DNA from 4 places in the Idiomarina piscisalsi genome. Region 4 is predicted to be linked to each of the others. Evidence: predicted binding sites of a transcription regulator. Region 4 holds the regulator's gene; each other region holds the start of a gene.

Region 1 (4,178 bases), 660 kb from region 4:
TTCATCATTGTCACTGTATTTACTGACCTGGAACTGATTATCAGCTTTTGCAGCAACCTGTGGTAAGTGAGTGACGCAAATAACTTGAGCGGTTTTTCCAAGCTCACGTAGCATCTTGCCAACAATAGCCGCAGTTGGGCCGCTTACACCAACATCAACTTCATCGAACATCATAGTTGGCACTGACTTCTGGGTTGCTGTCATGACTTGTATGGCAAGGCTAATACGTGAAAGTTCACCGCCCGACGCAACTTTACTGAGAGACTGTAGCGGCTGGCCTGGGTTGGTTGTCACTTCAAATTGAATATCATCGGTACCCAGACGAGATGCCTTTTTAGCCGAATCATGCTCGACATTAATAATAAATCGGCCATGAGGCATGTTGAGCTCATGCATTGACTGTGTAATTTTCTGGCTCAACTCATCAGCTGCTTTTTGACGACTGGAAGAAAGCTTCTGCGCCAATGCACGGTAATCCGTTTCAGCTTGTTGGCGATTGAGATCAAGCTGCTCAAGATTTTTATCAGCATTAACAATGTTATCCAGTTCGGCGTTCAACTTTTGATGGTGTTGCCATAAGTCGGCAGCTGCCACCTGATGCTTTTTCGCTAAGCTAATGGCTTTACTGAGGCGCTCTTCAACAATGTCCAGCTCAGCAGGGTCGAGCTCTAGTTCATCCTGATAATGCCTCAGTTCGAGTGCGGCCTCCTCAATATGGACTTTGGCCTGTTCCAATAACTGGCAAACTGGCTTTAGGTGCTGATCGATATCCGCCGCTTCTTCCAATCGTTGATTCGCTGAAGAGACCAGCCCTGTTGCATTGTTGTGCTCGCCCTCGTATAGCGCACTGATTGAAAAGGCACTGGCTTCCATTAAGTACTTACTGTGACTTAACTTTTTATGACGTAGTTCCAGTTCTTCAAACTCGCCTTGAGCAATCGCAAAGTCATTCAGCTCTTCTACCTGATATTGAAGTAATTGCCGCTGTGCTTCCAGTTCATCTTGTTGCTGAATAGAGTGTTTGTACTCTTTTTCAAGATCGAACCATTGGCGGTATTGCGCTGCAACCGCTGACAGCAGATCTGTGTGTCTTGCGTAGTTATCAAGTAGCTCTATTTGATGGTCTTCTTTTAATAATAATTGGTGTTCATGCTGCCCGTGGATATTCACCAAGAGCGGAGCCAACAGTTTTTGTTGGTTGAGTGCAACCGGGGTGCCGTTTATCCAGGCTTTTGAGCGACCATCGCGCTGAATGACACGCCGTAAAATACACTCTTCTTCCGAATCGAAGTCATTTTGATTAAGCCACTGGGCGGCTGGACTGTCTGAATCAACCGTAAAAACTGCGCTAATTTCTGCTTTGTCCTGACCTGGCCGAACCCAGCTAGCGTCTGCTCTGGCACCTAAACATAAGCTTAAAGCATCTAAAGCAATGGATTTACCCGCCCCGGTTTCGCCCGTGATGGCCGTCATGCCTTTTGCGAAATCGATATCTAAAGACTTTACGACAGCAAAATTGCGGATGTGTAACTGAGCTAACATAAATGCACCTTATATACGTGTACCTTCAGAGTACTGTTGATTTGTACAGTTTATACAGTATTTATACAGTACTATTTTTTTATTGCAAGCTCAGTTTGCTCGTCACGCTAAAATAGTCGGCTACCCCAGCCGAGTTTGTTACGCAGTACGTGGTAATAGTTATGGTCGACGGGGTGAATCATTTTTAACGCATGATCATGTTTTTTAAGAACAATATCATCGCCTGGATGCACTGCCATCCGCACGTGGCCATCGCAGCTAATTTGCAATAAATCGTTGTCGTAGGCGGCACGCAGCCGTATATGACTCTCTCCGTCGACAACAATAGGGCGGCTACTCAATGTATGCGGAAACATAGGCACTAACGTCATTGCGTTGAGGTTCGGGTGCAGAATAGGGCCGCCACCGGACAGTGAGTAGGCAGTAGAACCTGTAGGGGTGGCGCAAATTAATCCGTCGGAACGCTGACTAAAGACAAAGTGGTCATCAATATACAGCTCAAACTCTATCATATGAGCGACTTTGTCAGAGTGCAGAACAATTTCGTTAATGGCACGCCCTGCACCTGCAGGAGATCCGTTGCTAATCACTTCGGCGGAAAGTAGAAAACGTTTCTCAACATGGTATTCGCCTTCTAACACATTGAGTAAGTGGGTCATTACTTCGTCAGGGTCTAGGTCAGTCAAAAAGCCTAAATTCCCCCGATTCACACCAATAACCCCTATGTCGTATTCGCACAGGGCTCTGGCTGCTCCTAACATATTGCCGTCGCCGCCGACGACAACCGCAATATCAGCCCACTCGCCTAATTCAGAAAGACCTATGGTCTTTATTTTACCGGACTCGAGCAGCTTTTGAGGTAACTGTTCAGCGGTGCGGGATTCAAGTGCTATGTCATAGCCACGTTCGTTTAGTGCCGTCGTCACTGTTTCTAAAGTGAGTTGCGTGCCGCGGTCATTGACCTTACCGAGTAAGCCAATTCTTTGAAATGCGCTCATAATGACAGTTCCTGTAGTTTAGGCTGTTAACGCTAATATCAGGTGGAAAATTTATCAAGTCATAGAAAGCCCCTTGAAAGTAAAAAACTTGCCCCCATTAACTTGGCAACCTCAATTTAAACCCGACTGAAGAGAGTCAAATATGGCGGATAAGAAAGACCAACAGACTGAACAGAATGTTGACCAGACGGTTGAGCAACAGCAAGCAGAGCAGCAAGCTGCACAAGCGGCAGAAGACGCGTTGCAACAGGATGCTGCTGCAGCTGAAGCTGAAACAGCAGGCACATCAGCCGATCAAACTGACAAAATTGCTGAGCTTGAGCTCGCTCTGAGTAAAGCGGAAGCGCAGGTAAAAGAGCAGCGTGACTCAGTGCTTCGTACACAGGCGGAAATGGAAAATGTAAGACGCCGTGCCAGTCAGGACGTTGAAAAAGCCCATAAGTTTGCTTTGGAAAAATTCGCTAATGAGTTGCTCACGTCGGTGGACAATTTAGAGAGAGCGCTGCAACTGGCTGATCAGCAAGACGAATCAAGCCGGAACTTTATTGAAGGGATTGAGCTGACTTATAAAAGCCTTACCTCAACATTAGAAAAATTCGGCGTAAAAGCAGTGGGTGAAGAGGGCGAAGCCTTTAACCCTGATTTACACCAGGCAATGTCGATGCAAGAGTCAAGCGAGCACTCAAATAACACCATTATGGCAGTGATGCAAAAAGGCTATGAGTTAAATGGCCGCTTGCTACGTCCGGCAATGGTGATGGTTGCGCGTAATTCAGACTCAGGTGTTGATACGAAAGCATAACGATGAATCAAATATCCTGTTACAGGGTGTTGAAATCGAAATAGAGAGCCCCCAAATAAGGGGGAACGAAACAAATTTCATGAATCTGGAGTTGGAGACGAATCATGGGCAAAACAATTGGTATTGACTTAGGTACAACAAACTCTTGTGTTGCTGTACTGGACGGCGGTAAAGCACGCGTTATTGAAAACGGCGAAGGTGACCGCACAACCCCGTCAGTGGTTGCATTCACTGACGACGGCGAAATTTTGGTGGGTTCACCGGCGAAACGCCAGGCTGTCACTAACCCGAACAAAACCTTGTTCGCAATTAAACGTTTAATCGGTCGTCGTTTCCAGGACGACGAAGTACAGCGTGACATTGGCATTATGCCTTACAAAATTGTTAAAGCGGACAATGGCGACGCTTGGGTCGAAGTGGATGGCGATAAAAAAGCACCACCACAAATTTCTGCGGAAGTTCTGAAGAAAATGAAGAAAACCGCAGAAGAGTTCCTGGGCGAGAAAGTAACAGACGCCGTTATTACTGTCCCTGCATACTTTAACGACGCTCAGCGTCAGGCAACGAAAGACGCGGGTAAAATTGCAGGCTTGGAAGTTAAACGCATCATCAACGAGCCAACCGCTGCTGCTTTAGCTTACGGTATGGACAAGAAGTCTGGCGACAATGTTATTGCTGTCTATGACTTAGGTGGTGGTACCTTCGATATCTCTATCATCGAAATTGATGAAGTTGAAGGCGAGCACACGTTCGAAGTATTAGCGACTAACGGCGACACGCACTTAGGTGGTGAGGACTTCGATAACCGCTTAATCAACTACTTAGTTGAGCAGTTT
Region 2 (4,178 bases), 280 kb from region 4:
AACTGTAATGACTCAGTGCATGTAACTCTGCGAACGCCATAATTCAGCCTCACGTTTCACCGGCAGCTCAGCTAAACCAGCCCTGCAAATACCAATGCCCTGACTCATAGAAAAGCCAACCTTTGCGATGCTGTGTATCCATCGCTAACCAGTAATCCCGCTGTATAGGCTGAGAGTCCCACCAACCACAATGTTTTCTTTCTGGTCCCTCCTGTAAACGCCATTCATTCAAATTGACTGACTGTGGCTCTCGTTGTAACCAAAGAGGTCTCTTAATTGGCGTTATAGAGGGCGCTTGGGAACGGCAGGGTGGCTGTCGACATTCATTAAAACCGGGTCTGGGATCATCGCTAATGGCCGGGGTATAAACCGCACGCTCGCCCAGTTTCACCTGTAACTTGCCAATAAGCGGAAATAAGCTCTGGGTATCCTGAGCCTCATGAAAAAAGTGCTGACTTTTTGCACTCAGTTGCGAGAACTCGGATGCCTTTAAAGAAAGCTCCAAAACAGGAGCGGCTAAAGGCGAACGCTCCATTTTCAGTTGCAACAATGACCAAAAGCTTTGAGCGCGCCAACTGGCCGTAGCTGTTGATACACTCAACTCTGTACAGTGGTTATCCCGTTGGAAAAGTTGAAACGTGATATGTTGAACCGCCTTTTGGCGTTGGTATAAAAAGCTCTCCAAGTCATTAAGCAAGCGTTTCATAGGGAAACGCAAGCCTTGCCAATTAGAGACCTCTGAGACTAAATCGATTTGTTGAAAGAAGTATTCTGATGGCTCATAAAAGTGATTAGCCCGCTGAATGTTCAGGTCATCTCTTAACGCTTGCACATACACCAATGTTTCTTTTCCGAACTGACGGCCAATATCACTAGCGGGAATAGTCAGTAAATCACCAATGGAAAAAATACCCACCGATAAACAATTCCGAATTGTTTTATTCGGCAACCCGCTATTTTTTATGGATAAATCTTTTAACTGACGCTCGGCTTGCGCTTTATTAATAACCAGTGGTGTGTTTGCCTGAGCCAAAACTCTGGCTGCTAGTGTATTCTTCGCAACGGCTCGCTGGCACTGGAAACCCAACTGTTGAACGGCCAAGTTCAGTGTTCTGACCGTATTCGACAAACCTCCATACAGCTTTTCGATGCTCTTCAGCTCTAGGTATATTCCTTGTGGCGGATCCAAAATCAATTTCGCCGCCCATTGATAAAGGTGATCGGCGACCGCTGAAAGGAGCATTTCTTCTTTTTCTGCTTCATACTCTTTCAGTAACAACGCCTCATAAAGTGCTATTGCCATAACACTGGAAATGCCGCGACTGACACCGGCCTCTTGCGCAACCAAATTAGTTTGTTCAATAAGAGATTGTCCATTTTTCACCCGGTAAAGCGCTACCGCCTGTTTTGCAAATTCAGGCTGAGATATCAGTAAGTTATCCAGCTGTAATTGGGGGAAATGACAATATAACCACATTACTTCAACTCTATATTCTCAACAGGCCAACCCGACTTGCGCTTTAAAATATCCAGAGCGAAACCACCTTCCGTTAAACGTACTTTTAATCGGTTACTATAGGGACGAGCCTCAAGATTATGGCTAAATTCAGTAATGACTATGCCCGTTTGCCCGGATTCCGCCGCTTTATACCAACGCCGGACGTTTGAGGCCGTCGTCTCTTTTTGCGAAAGCCAGGCAAAAGCCATGGTGTTTTTGGTTCGCAATATCTGCTCAAGTGCCCAGCACGCATCACTCTGTTTGGCTTCAACCACGATATGCATCGCATTACCTAAGTCATGATAATGAAGGCCAGCCGCGGACAACTGCGCTGGTGGGTTCACCCAGAATACAGCGAGCCCCTGTTCAATAGCTTGTTGCGCCAACGGCAACAACAACCGCTGTTCAGAAAATGAGTCATTCAATTGCCACTCATGCAAACCGGGAGTTTGCCAGCCGCCACCTAACAGTTCATCAAGCTTTGAAAAACCTGTTTTTACATAGCCGGTCGTTTGCTCTGCTTTTGTCTGCCCTTGCCAAACAACCCCTTGTTCTATGAGTCGCTGTAGATTTGGCTGCATACTAACCCCTCAATACTGTACATATATACAGTATCATTATTTTTTACCCTTTCGCAACAGACATAAAGCACGGCTTAAGTTATTATTTCTGAAACTATTCACTTTTAGGAAGGCACCAGTAAATATGCTGACATCGTTACTTATTCCCTTCAGAGTCGTCGCTCACTTGCTGTGGGGAGTTATCACAACCGCTATTATTGGCGTTTCGATTATCGGTGTTGGTGTTTTCAAAATTCTTTTGCCTTTTCCTGTAACTCAGCGTTTGTGTTCAGCCGCTGCTAACGGTCTATTCCGCATCTGGGCTTACTGTATGTCAATGATGTTCCAACTGACTCAACGCATGGAATGGCATATAAAAGGCGACTTAGATCTTCACGAAAACGGCTGGTACATGGTCATGGCAAACCACCGCAGCTGGGTGGATGTGCTTGTGCTGATGCACCTCACTCGCCGCCATATGCCAACACCCCGCTTCTTCCTGAAATCTCAGCTTATGTGGATACCGGTTATCGGTTGGGGTTGCTGGGTCCTAGACATGCCTTTTATGAAGCGCTACTCAAAGGAACTGATAAAGAAAAAGCCTCATCTTAAAGGCAAAGATATCGCAACCACGACACGCTCGTGCGCTAAATTCCGACATATTCCGACAACCGTCGTTAATTTCTGCGAAGGTACTCGTTTCACACCAGAGAAACATAAGAAAAAGAACAGCCCGTTTAAAAATCTACTTCCTCCAAAAGCGGGCGGCACCGCTTTTTCTATGCAAATCATGGGCGAACAGTTTGAGGCCATTTTAGACGTCACTATTGTTTACCCGGGTAACGACTCGCGTCCCGTTGTTTGGCATTTACTGACCGGGCGACTCAAAAACGTTTATGTGGATATCAAAACGCTGCCGGTTACAGCAGACTTAATTGGCGACTACGCTAATGATCCAGAGTTTAAAGAGCACTTTCAAAACTGGCTTAACTTGCGTTGGCACGAGAAAGATCAAACCATTAGTGCTATCCGTAAAACCATCACGGAAAACCGATAAGGAACGTTGCAATGGACTTTAAGTTTATAAAGCAATGGCTGGAAAGTATGGGCATCGAGAACAATTTGCAGGGGCTCAGCCTGGTCATCGGTGTCACTATTATCTTGGTCGCAAGCTATATTACTTACACGATTGCTCGCTGGGTGTTTGATCATGCAATTGAACGCGCCTTACGAAAAGCGCCGGAACGCTGGTATCGCGCACTGGTCGATAGCGGATTCTTTAAGCGTTGTGCTAACTTAGCACCGGTCGTTATTATTAACAGCTTTATTCCGGTTCTGTTCACTGATGACTTCGAAAGCTGGCAGTCTCCGCTGCAAACCGCTGTTGGTATTTATCTTACCTGGGTTATCACTAGTATTCTGACCTCTATTGCTAACTTTGTGTCGATAGCTTACGACTACACGCCAAAAACACGAGATGTGCCAATAACAGGCGTTATCCAGGTTGTTAAATTGGTTCTGGTGCTAATGGCCATTATTATTACCGTGGCTATTATCATGAATAAGTCCCCCATGTACTTACTCAGCGGTTTCGGCGCCATGACTGCCATTCTCATGGTAGTGTTCAGAGACACACTGATGGGCTTTGTCGCTGGTGTACAGCTGGCTACGAACCGCATGGTCGCTATTGGAGACTGGATAGAACTGCCTGATCACAACGTGGATGGCACCATACAAGAAGTTGGCCTTATCACCCTGAAAGTAGAAAACTGGGATAAAACCATTGTTTACCTGCCAACCTATGTATTAATTCATCAGTCGTTTAAAAATTGGCAGGGCATGATCGAAACCGGCGGTCGCCGTATGAAACGATCATTGATGATTGACTTAGACAGCTCTAAGCTTCTTTCCGATGATGAACTCGACAACATTACTGATACGTATTTCGGAAAATCAGTCGATGAGTGGCTCAAAGAGAATGACTTAGAAAAGCCGATCAGTAACCTGACAGCGTTTCGAATCTTTGCCGATGGTTACTTGAAGAACCACCCGAAAGTGCGCGAAGACTTAACTTGCATGGCAAGGCTAATGCAGCCTACAGCCGCAGGGATTCCCTTAGA
Region 3 (4,178 bases), 1.3 Mb from region 4:
GTTACGTCGAGGTGTCGATATCTTAGTTGCGACACCAGGACGACTGCTTGATCACAGCCGTCAAGGAACGGTCGACTTGAGCAAGATTGATGTATTGATATTAGATGAAGCCGATCGCATGCTCGACATGGGTTTTATTCATGACATTAAGAAAGTCATGAAGCTGATTCCTGAACAACGTCAGACACTGCTGTTCTCGGCGACGTTTTCTAAAGAAATTAAAGCGCTGGCTCAGCAGTTCGTGCACCAACCTAAACTGGTGGAAGTTGCTCGACAAAATGCCACCGCTGACACAATTGAGCAACGCGTTTATCCGGTTGATAAGAAACGCAAACGTGAGTTACTAAGCTACCTGATTGGCAGCAGAAACTGGCGGCAAGTATTAGTCTTTACCCGTACCAAGCACGGGGCCAATCGTTTGGCGACTCAACTTAGCGACGACGGTTTACCAGCAATGGCTATTCACGGCAATAAAAGCCAGGGCGCCAGAACCAAAGCTTTAGCGCAGTTTAAAGCAGGAAAGTTACGTGTTTTAGTCGCAACCGACATTGCGGCACGTGGCATTGATATCGATGAATTACCGCACGTTATCAATTTCGAATTACCGCAGGTTGCCGAAGACTACGTACACCGAATTGGTCGAACCGGGCGTGCCGGCAGTGAGGGTGAAGCGGCTTCTTTGGTCTGTGTGGACGAGCACAAGTTGCTGCGCGACATTGAAAAGCTGACCAAAAATGAGATACCCAAAGAAGTGGTTCCGGGCTTTGAGCCTGATCCAAGCATAAAACCAGAGCCTATCCAAAAACCCAGAGGTAGCCGACCAAATAATTCGCGCCGCGCACCACGACAAAAACGTCCGGCGACACGGCGCTCATAACCTTACTGGTCGCGGGGGGTTACTTTAAGAAATCCAGCCCACCCGTTACCGCAGCGACCTGAGCTTCAATACATTGCTCAGGCGTTGCTTTGGGGCTGTCGGGGTAAACTTCTGTGGTTGTGGCGTACTCAGCTTTACTGAAGCTAATGCAAAGTCCCAGCTTAGACGTTGGCAGTAAAATAACACCGCGCTGCGCAATGTCTTCACCAATCAGTTTATTCTCTTCGTCAGCGTCAGCTATGTGTGTGACTTTCTCGACAGAGCCCAGTACCGCTTTTTGGAATTCAGGATAAGGCTTCTCAGCATTCCCCACCAAATAAAAACCGTCAGGGATATTCCAGTTGGTATTCACGATACCGTCCATTGCGGCTTTTGCCGGACGAAACTCACTGTTGTCAGTATCGGTCGTTTCATGCAAGTCAATGTGCGCCAGTATATCTACGCCTAAATCTGCGACATACTTCATAATATGCGCGCACTCACCTGCTGGAGACTCAGCAACAAATGAACGGTTCGGATCAATAGCGGCTGGGTTCCAACGGTTAATGGTTTCATAACCCCATGGGCTTAAACATGGCGCAACAACGACATTAAAGTGCTCGGCATAACTATTGGCTTTGGTTTCGATAAAACGCAGCGCGCCGTGAACACCACTGGTTTCGTAGCCGTGTACACCGCCAGTGACTAATACCGTCGGTTTATTACTGTCCCAACGCTTAGTTTTCACCGCGAACACGGGGTAAGTAGCACTTTCATAAGCCAACTCACCATATTGTTCAACGTCAAAGTCGTCTTTAAATGTTTCTATCTTACTGACAACATCATCAAAGTATGAACGCTTTTGAGTTTGCTCCGCTAACCATTGCGCTTTTTCTTCCGCACCCCATGGTTTACCCGGAGTACCAATGTGGTAAATCGTTTCTTGCGTCATAGTCTGATCCTATCCATTACGTCTTTGAAAGAGGCAGCTATACTACCAAAATCTTTGCAAGCACCAAAGCTACGCCGCTTTGCTCGACTCTTTACTTTCTGCTTTATTGTCAGCTTTCTCTGCCGGTGCTTTTTCCGCTTTCGGCTTTTTCGGCTTCTTAGCGCCCAGAGCAATTAATACATTCTCTCGTTCCTTCGCTAAAAACATCGCCATATCTTCAAGCTGTTTATCGTCAGTAAAAAGCTCACTGCCCTCTATCAGCGGCGTTAGCGCTTCTGCCATATCCAACATTTTATCGTGTGCATCGGCTTCGGCTTTCGAGGTAAATGTCATTTTTTCGGCTCCATCGCGAATCACTACGTATTGGGTTACTACAGCCATGGTTATGTCCTTTGCTGAGGTCTACAGATACTGGTTATTTATACAGTTATTAGTAAGTAATTGCAATAGTAGCCACATTCGCTAAACTGCGCACTCTTAACAAAGACGATAAGTACAGGAATACAGCCAGCCTCATGACTCAGTTCTCCAAAGCACAAGTTCGACTGGCTATATTTGCCATGGCCATTGGCAGTTTTGCTATTGGTATCGGTGAGTTTGTCATTATGGGGTTACTGCCTGACGTCGCTACCGACTTTAATACGGACACGCGAACAACCGGGCACTTGATCAGCCTTTACGCATTAGGGGTTGTCATCGGTGCGCCGCTTATTACCATCCTCTTCGCGCGCTTTCCGCGTAAGCCTATGCTACTGGTACTGTTGTTCGTTTTTGCTATTGGTAATTTTGCCAGTGCATCGGCAGACAATTACGTTTTGCTGCAAGTTTTAAGATTCCTGACTGGCCTCCCTCACGGTGCGTATTTTGGCATAGCCTGTTTAGTCGCTGCCGATATGGTGGGCCGAAACCAGCGCGGTATGGCTGTTACTATGGTGATGATGGGTCTTACCATCGCCATTTTAGTTGGCAACCCTCTTGCCACCTGGCTCGGGCAACTCATCGACTGGCGCACGGTTTACCACACTGTTGGCGCGTTGGGGTTAGTTGCACTGGTTATGATTGCTTTTGTGGTTCCACAACACCCGAACGAGCAAAAGACCTCTGCCCGAGGTGAAATGAGAGCCTTACAAAACCCTCAGGTATGGTTAACGCTGGCGATTGGCGCTATTGGGTTTGGCGGCATGTTTGCGGTTTTAAGCTACATAGCGCCTACCCTAATTAACGCAACAAAGCTCGCCCCCCACTGGATACCTATTGCATTGCTTATTTACGGTATCGGATCTCTGGCAGGAAGTTTGGTCGGTGGTTGGGCCGCGGACAGAAGCCTTAAGTTAACAATAGGCGGCTCACTTATTTGGTCTGCGGTTATATTAGGTGTCTTTCCGTTTACCCTTGAAAGCATTTGGAGTGTCATGCCAATGGTCTTGTTACTGGGTAGTGCCGCGGCTCTTGTGCCGGCTCTTCAGGTTAGGCTTATGGACGTCGCAGGAGAGGCACAAACCTTAGCCGCATCGCTGAATCACTCCGCTTTTAATGCCGCCAATGCACTTGGGGCATGGCTTGGTGGCTTAGCTATTGTTTCACCACTGAGCTGGCAAGGTACCGGCTGGGTTGGCTGCGGTTTGTCTTTAGCCGGTCTGTTGCTATTTTGGGTTACTAAAAAACACAGCCGTAAAGTACCGGATATTATCAGTCTTTAACTTCACCGCTGGTTGTCAGCTCCTGAAGCTCTTCGTCAGGCTTGGCGTATGACAAGCGTGCTGCGCGTGAGGTCGAGTGGTAACCATCTAATCCGGAAATGGCCATGGTACCGAGACTTTCAATGTCGATATAGCCATCACTTTGCACTGCATCTTCTTGCACATCGACCCAACGCACCTCGCCAACAATAAGTGCCGTGTCGTTATGTTGTATCGGAATAATTTCAACCAATTGCATACCAATGCGCAAAGAACTTTCAGCGACATAAGGTGCATGGAACCCATCCATAAACTCAGGCGTCAAGTCACAAGCATCAAACTCGGACTGCTCTCTGGAATAGCGCGCGGACGTTTGATGGGCTTGTTTAAAAAAACTCTCGCCAACATGATTAATGGTATACACACCACTTTCCTCAATATTCTCCCAGGTATGCCGTGTCACTGACTGTGGACGCATAACAAAGCCAAGAAACGGCGGGTTGCTTCCAAGGTGCACAACCGAACTCACAATAGCCAAGTTATCCTGCTGACGCCTATCGCGTGTGCCTATTACATTGGCACTCTTAAAGCCAGAAAGACAGTTCACAAATCGGGCACGTTCCCTATCTTGCATTTGGGCTAAATCGTTTTGTTTATAGTGTTTCATAGTAACCTCAAGATTTATCTTTAA
Region 4 (4,178 bases):
AATGGTTCCTCGGCACCCCGGGTCACTGACTTATGCCAGTCCGGCGCGTTGCAATCGAGCGTGTGCTTCAAGTCGATAGGCTGGCCAAAGGTGACAAAGCCCTGACCGAAATTACGTAGCTTGGTAATCGTTTTCAGAATTTGGAAAACCGATTCCTTTTCTTTGTCCTTACCTTTGAGCTCTTTCAGGTAAGTAGCGACTTCCATAATGTGTTCATAGCCCAGGTAAACTGGGACTAGCGATACCGGACGTTGCTGGTCGCGCAGCATTCCTTGCACAGTCATCGCCAGCATGCCGGTTTTCGGTGGCAGTAAGCGGCCTGTTCGTGAGCGTCCACCTTCGCTAAAGTATTCGACGGGGTAACCTTTTTGGAATAGCCAGCACAAGTACTCACGGAATACGGCAGAATAAAGCTTGTTGCCGCGGAAGCTGCGGCGTATAAAGAATGCACCACCACGGCGGAAGATACCGCCAACCGGGAAGAAATTCAGATTAACACCGGCGGCGATGTGCGGTGGTACCAGGCCTTCTTTATAAATGACATAACTCAGTAGTAAGTAGTCCATGTGACTACGGTGGCACGGCACATAAATAATTTCGTGCCCTTGTTGGGCCAAACGACGTATGCGCTCCCCTCCTTTTACATGGATCCCGTTATAAATGCGATTCCACATCCAGGTCATAAAACGGTCCAGCAGACGTACCAGCGTTGAGCTGTAATTTGCGGCAATTTCATCGATGTAAGAAAGTGCTTTCTTGCGAGCCTCTTCTTCACTGATTTTCTTACCTTTCGCTTCGTCTGCCACGGCCTTTTTAAGCGCTGGTGTGTTAATTAACTGCGCCATGAGCTCTTTGCGATGACTCAACTTCGGTCCGGCAACCGCATGGCGCATACGAACAAAGTGAACGCGGGCAACACGCGCCAATTTATGGGCTATGCGCATATCAGCGCCGTAGTCATGCGCCATTTTTCCAAGACTGACACTACGTGATAAACGCAGTAACACATGACGACCTGAGAAGAGTACCAACCAGAATTTACGAAGCGCCCCGGATTGTCGAGATCGCCTGTCATGGCTTTACCGGCTGTCGCTTCCTGACCCGCCTGACGTCCCCAGAACACACCGGCAGGTATCAGCTGCAAATCGAGCTTAGTATCGTCTTTATGTAGCTTTAGTAATTGATGAAATTCCTTCACTGCCTCTTCAGAAGTTTCATTGGCAAACTCTTCCAGGTACATGACCCGACTGTATTCCTTGCCATTCACTTCAAGTGGCTCGAGCGGATCAGGCAGGCCGCGCTTTTTCGCCGCACGCTGCAATATGGAAAGATCCGCTGAAGATGTCGAGCGCATAACGTAAGCCACCGGCTTTTGTACCGTGCTGTTGTGATCGGTTTCATCGCCGTCCCAAATTTCTTCGAACCGTGTTAGCCAGCGTAATGGATACTTCAACACCGCATAAAAAGGGCTTTTTTTGCTCATACATCGACCTCTGTTTTAAACAGAGCTATAGGATACCAACTTAAAAAATAAAAGTCGTTGATGAAATGACTTGCGAAATGAAAATACCTGTATATACTCACAGTATCACTGTACATAAACACAGGTTCGAATATGCGCCCTTTAACACCGAGACAGTCTGAAATATTAGAGCTGATTAAAGACAACCTGCACGCGACCGGTATGCCACCAACGCGCGCGGAAATCGCGTCGAAGCTTGGCTTTCGTTCTGCTAACGCTGCAGAAGAGCATTTAAAGGCATTGGCGCGTAAAGGTGTTATCGAAATTATGCCGGGCATGTCGCGTGGTATTCGGTTAGTTGGTGACGACTTTGATATCGCTGAAGGGCTGCCACTGATTGGTCAGGTCGCTGCTGGTGAGCCATTGCTGGCTGAACAGCATGTTGAAGGGCATTACAAAGTCGACGAATCATTATTCCAGCCTGCCGCCAGCTTTTTACTAAAAGTAAACGGCATGAGCATGAGAGACATCGGCATTCTCGACGGCGATCTACTCGCTGTGCATAAAACGGAGCAAGCGAGAAACGGCCAAGTCATTGTTGCTCGGGTAGAAGACGAAGTGACAGTAAAGCGCTTTGAGCGCAAAGGACGCACTGTCTTATTACATCCGGAAAACCCAGATTTCTCCACCATCACCGTTGACTTAGCGTCACAAGTATTCGCTATTGAAGGTCTGGCGGTTGGTGTTATCAGAAACGGAGCTGCATTATGAAGACTCAACAAAACACGAAATTACACCACCCTGGTTTGTGGAAAGCTGCACCTACGGATATTAAATTTGAGCCGGAAGCTCATACGGAATCGACAGAATCGGACGCATTATCACCCGCTGTTCAAAATGCTTTACAACAAAAGCCAAGTGAGTGGGTCACTGTTATCGGTGGGGACAAAAATGTCATTACTGAACTTATTGAATCAGGCGTTGCGGAGCACCAAATTCGTTGGTTACGCAGCCATTCTGCGGAGCGTTGCGAATGGGCATTAGAGCAAGCATTGCTGGCCGGAAACAGCAGCATGGTTATTGCCTACCTTGACTCTGTGTCAAGCCGCACCTGGCAGCGCGCCAAAATGGCCAGTAAGTTAAGTCACACTCAATACTTCCTGTTTGATAAAAACACACTAACATCCCACCTCCACTAAATCCTCGTTAGTGTGTTTCTTCCTTGATAGGCTGCTTCGGCAGCCTTTTTTAACAGATCAGCTCATTTATTGACCATTTGTTTGATTTGATCTGGATCTTTCTTTGTAAATTAGTTAATAAATGTACTACCCGACTATAAAAATATTATAACAACGATAATTATAACAAAGAGTCTGTGGAGAAAGTGATTTCTGGGGAGATGCTGTTCCTTTTTCTGCTTACCTCTTTGTTCTTCGAATTTTGATCGGAATTAGCCTTTCGGTCTCATTGAAGAATAAGAGGAGAAGTCACGTGAAAATGAAGCCTCTGTGGGCACTGTTGGCTATGTTGAGCTTACCTGCGAGCGCGGAAAACCAACTCAACCTAACCAAAGGTGTTACCGAAGTCAGTAACCGGGTATATGACCTGCACATGACGATATTTTATATCTGTTGTGCCATTGGTGTGGTCGTATTCGGTTTAATGTTCATTTCGATGATTCGCCATCGCAAATCGAAAAACCCTAAACCAGCGAATTTCCATGAGAACGTAAAAGTTGAAATTGCCTGGACCATTATTCCACTCCTCATTCTTGTGGGTATGGCCATTCCGGCAACAACAACTCTTATTGCCATGGAAGATACGTCAGACGCCGATGTCACTATCCAGGTAACGGGGTCTCAGTGGAAATGGCACTACAAGTATTTCGAGAATGATGTTGAGTTCTTCAGTCGTTTGGCGACACAGCAAGAACAAATCGACAATAAATTCGACAAAAGCGAAAACTACTTACTCGAAGTCGACCGCCCCTTGGTTATTCCTACGGGTCAAAAAGTCCGTTTTTTAGTAACTTCTGACGACGTTATTCATAGTTGGTGGGTGCCTGACTTTGCGGTTAAGAAAGACGCTAACCCCGGCTTCATAAACGAAACTTGGACCAAAGTAGACGAGCCTGGTATCTATCGTGGTCAGTGTGCTGAGCTTTGCGGTCAGGATCACGGCTTCATGCCGGTTGTGGTTATCGCCAAAGAGCCTGCTGAATACGAAAAGTGGATAACAGAGCTTGAGGCCGAACAACAAGCCGCTCGCGAGCGTGAGCAAGAGCTTTTAGCCATGGAAATGTCAGAAGACGAACTCATGGATTTGGGTGAAAAAGTATATAACAGTACCTGTGCAGCTTGTCACCAACCGACAGGCCAAGGTGTCAACGGCGTATTCCCTGCACTAGCAGGAAGTGGCGTATCCGTCGACCCAGACGCCAAAGCTAAACACATCGACATCGTTGTTAATGGTGTTACTGGAACAGCCATGCAGGCATTTGGCCAACAGCTCAGTATGCGTGAGCTGGCCGCCGTTATCACCTACGAGCGTAATGCCTGGGGTAACGACACCGGCGACCTGGTACAGGCAGCCGATATCAACGAAGTCATGAATCAATAAGGAGACGGTGATGAGCACAGCAGTCGAAGCAAACCATCACGACGCACACCACGATCATAAGCCGTCTGGTATTGGTCGTTGGCTATTTACAACCAAC

What was found. Region 4 encodes LexA, which represses DNA repair genes until DNA is damaged. Its sites were predicted from a motif close to TACTGTATNNNNATACAGTA; they were not measured.
Region 1: the regulator LexA is predicted to act here: its motif matches at 1,574-1,593, upstream of recN (DNA repair protein RecN).
Region 2: the regulator LexA is predicted to act here: its motif matches at 2,093-2,112, upstream of CEW91_RS00260 (ImuA family protein).
Region 3: the regulator LexA is predicted to act here: its motif matches at 2,218-2,237, upstream of CEW91_RS04975 (YebG family protein).

Annotation. Positions count from the first base shown of each region.
Region 1 is NZ_CP022133.1:1,702,312-1,706,489, reverse strand. Features, by position in the region: gene recN (DNA repair protein RecN) at 1-1,542, opposite strand, end outside; gene nadK (NAD(+) kinase) at 1,650-2,540, opposite strand; gene grpE (nucleotide exchange factor GrpE) at 2,683-3,342, shown strand; gene dnaK (molecular chaperone DnaK) at 3,447-4,178, shown strand, end outside.
Region 2 is NZ_CP022133.1:51,242-55,419, reverse strand. Features, by position in the region: gene CEW91_RS00270 (error-prone DNA polymerase) at 1-40, opposite strand, end outside; gene CEW91_RS00265 (Y-family DNA polymerase) at 68-1,477, opposite strand; gene CEW91_RS00260 (ImuA family protein) at 1,477-2,079, opposite strand; gene CEW91_RS00255 (acyltransferase) at 2,204-3,115, shown strand; gene CEW91_RS00250 (mechanosensitive ion channel family protein) at 3,127-4,178, shown strand, end outside.
Region 3 is NZ_CP022133.1:1,023,737-1,027,914, reverse strand. Features, by position in the region: gene CEW91_RS04985 (DEAD/DEAH box helicase) at 1-877, shown strand, start outside; gene CEW91_RS04980 (M14 family metallopeptidase) at 897-1,808, opposite strand; gene CEW91_RS04975 (YebG family protein) at 1,878-2,189, opposite strand; gene CEW91_RS04970 (MFS transporter) at 2,324-3,508, shown strand; gene CEW91_RS04965 (flavin reductase family protein) at 3,498-4,154, opposite strand.
Region 4 is NZ_CP022133.1:2,359,582-2,363,759, forward strand. Features, by position in the region: gene plsB (glycerol-3-phosphate 1-O-acyltransferase PlsB) at 1-1,007, opposite strand, end outside; gene CEW91_RS12410 (hypothetical protein) at 935-1,483, opposite strand; gene lexA (transcriptional repressor LexA) at 1,616-2,233, shown strand; gene CEW91_RS11260 (SOS-response cell division inhibitor) at 2,230-2,661, shown strand; gene coxB (cytochrome c oxidase subunit II) at 2,960-4,081, shown strand; gene ctaD (cytochrome c oxidase subunit I) at 4,092-4,178, shown strand, end outside.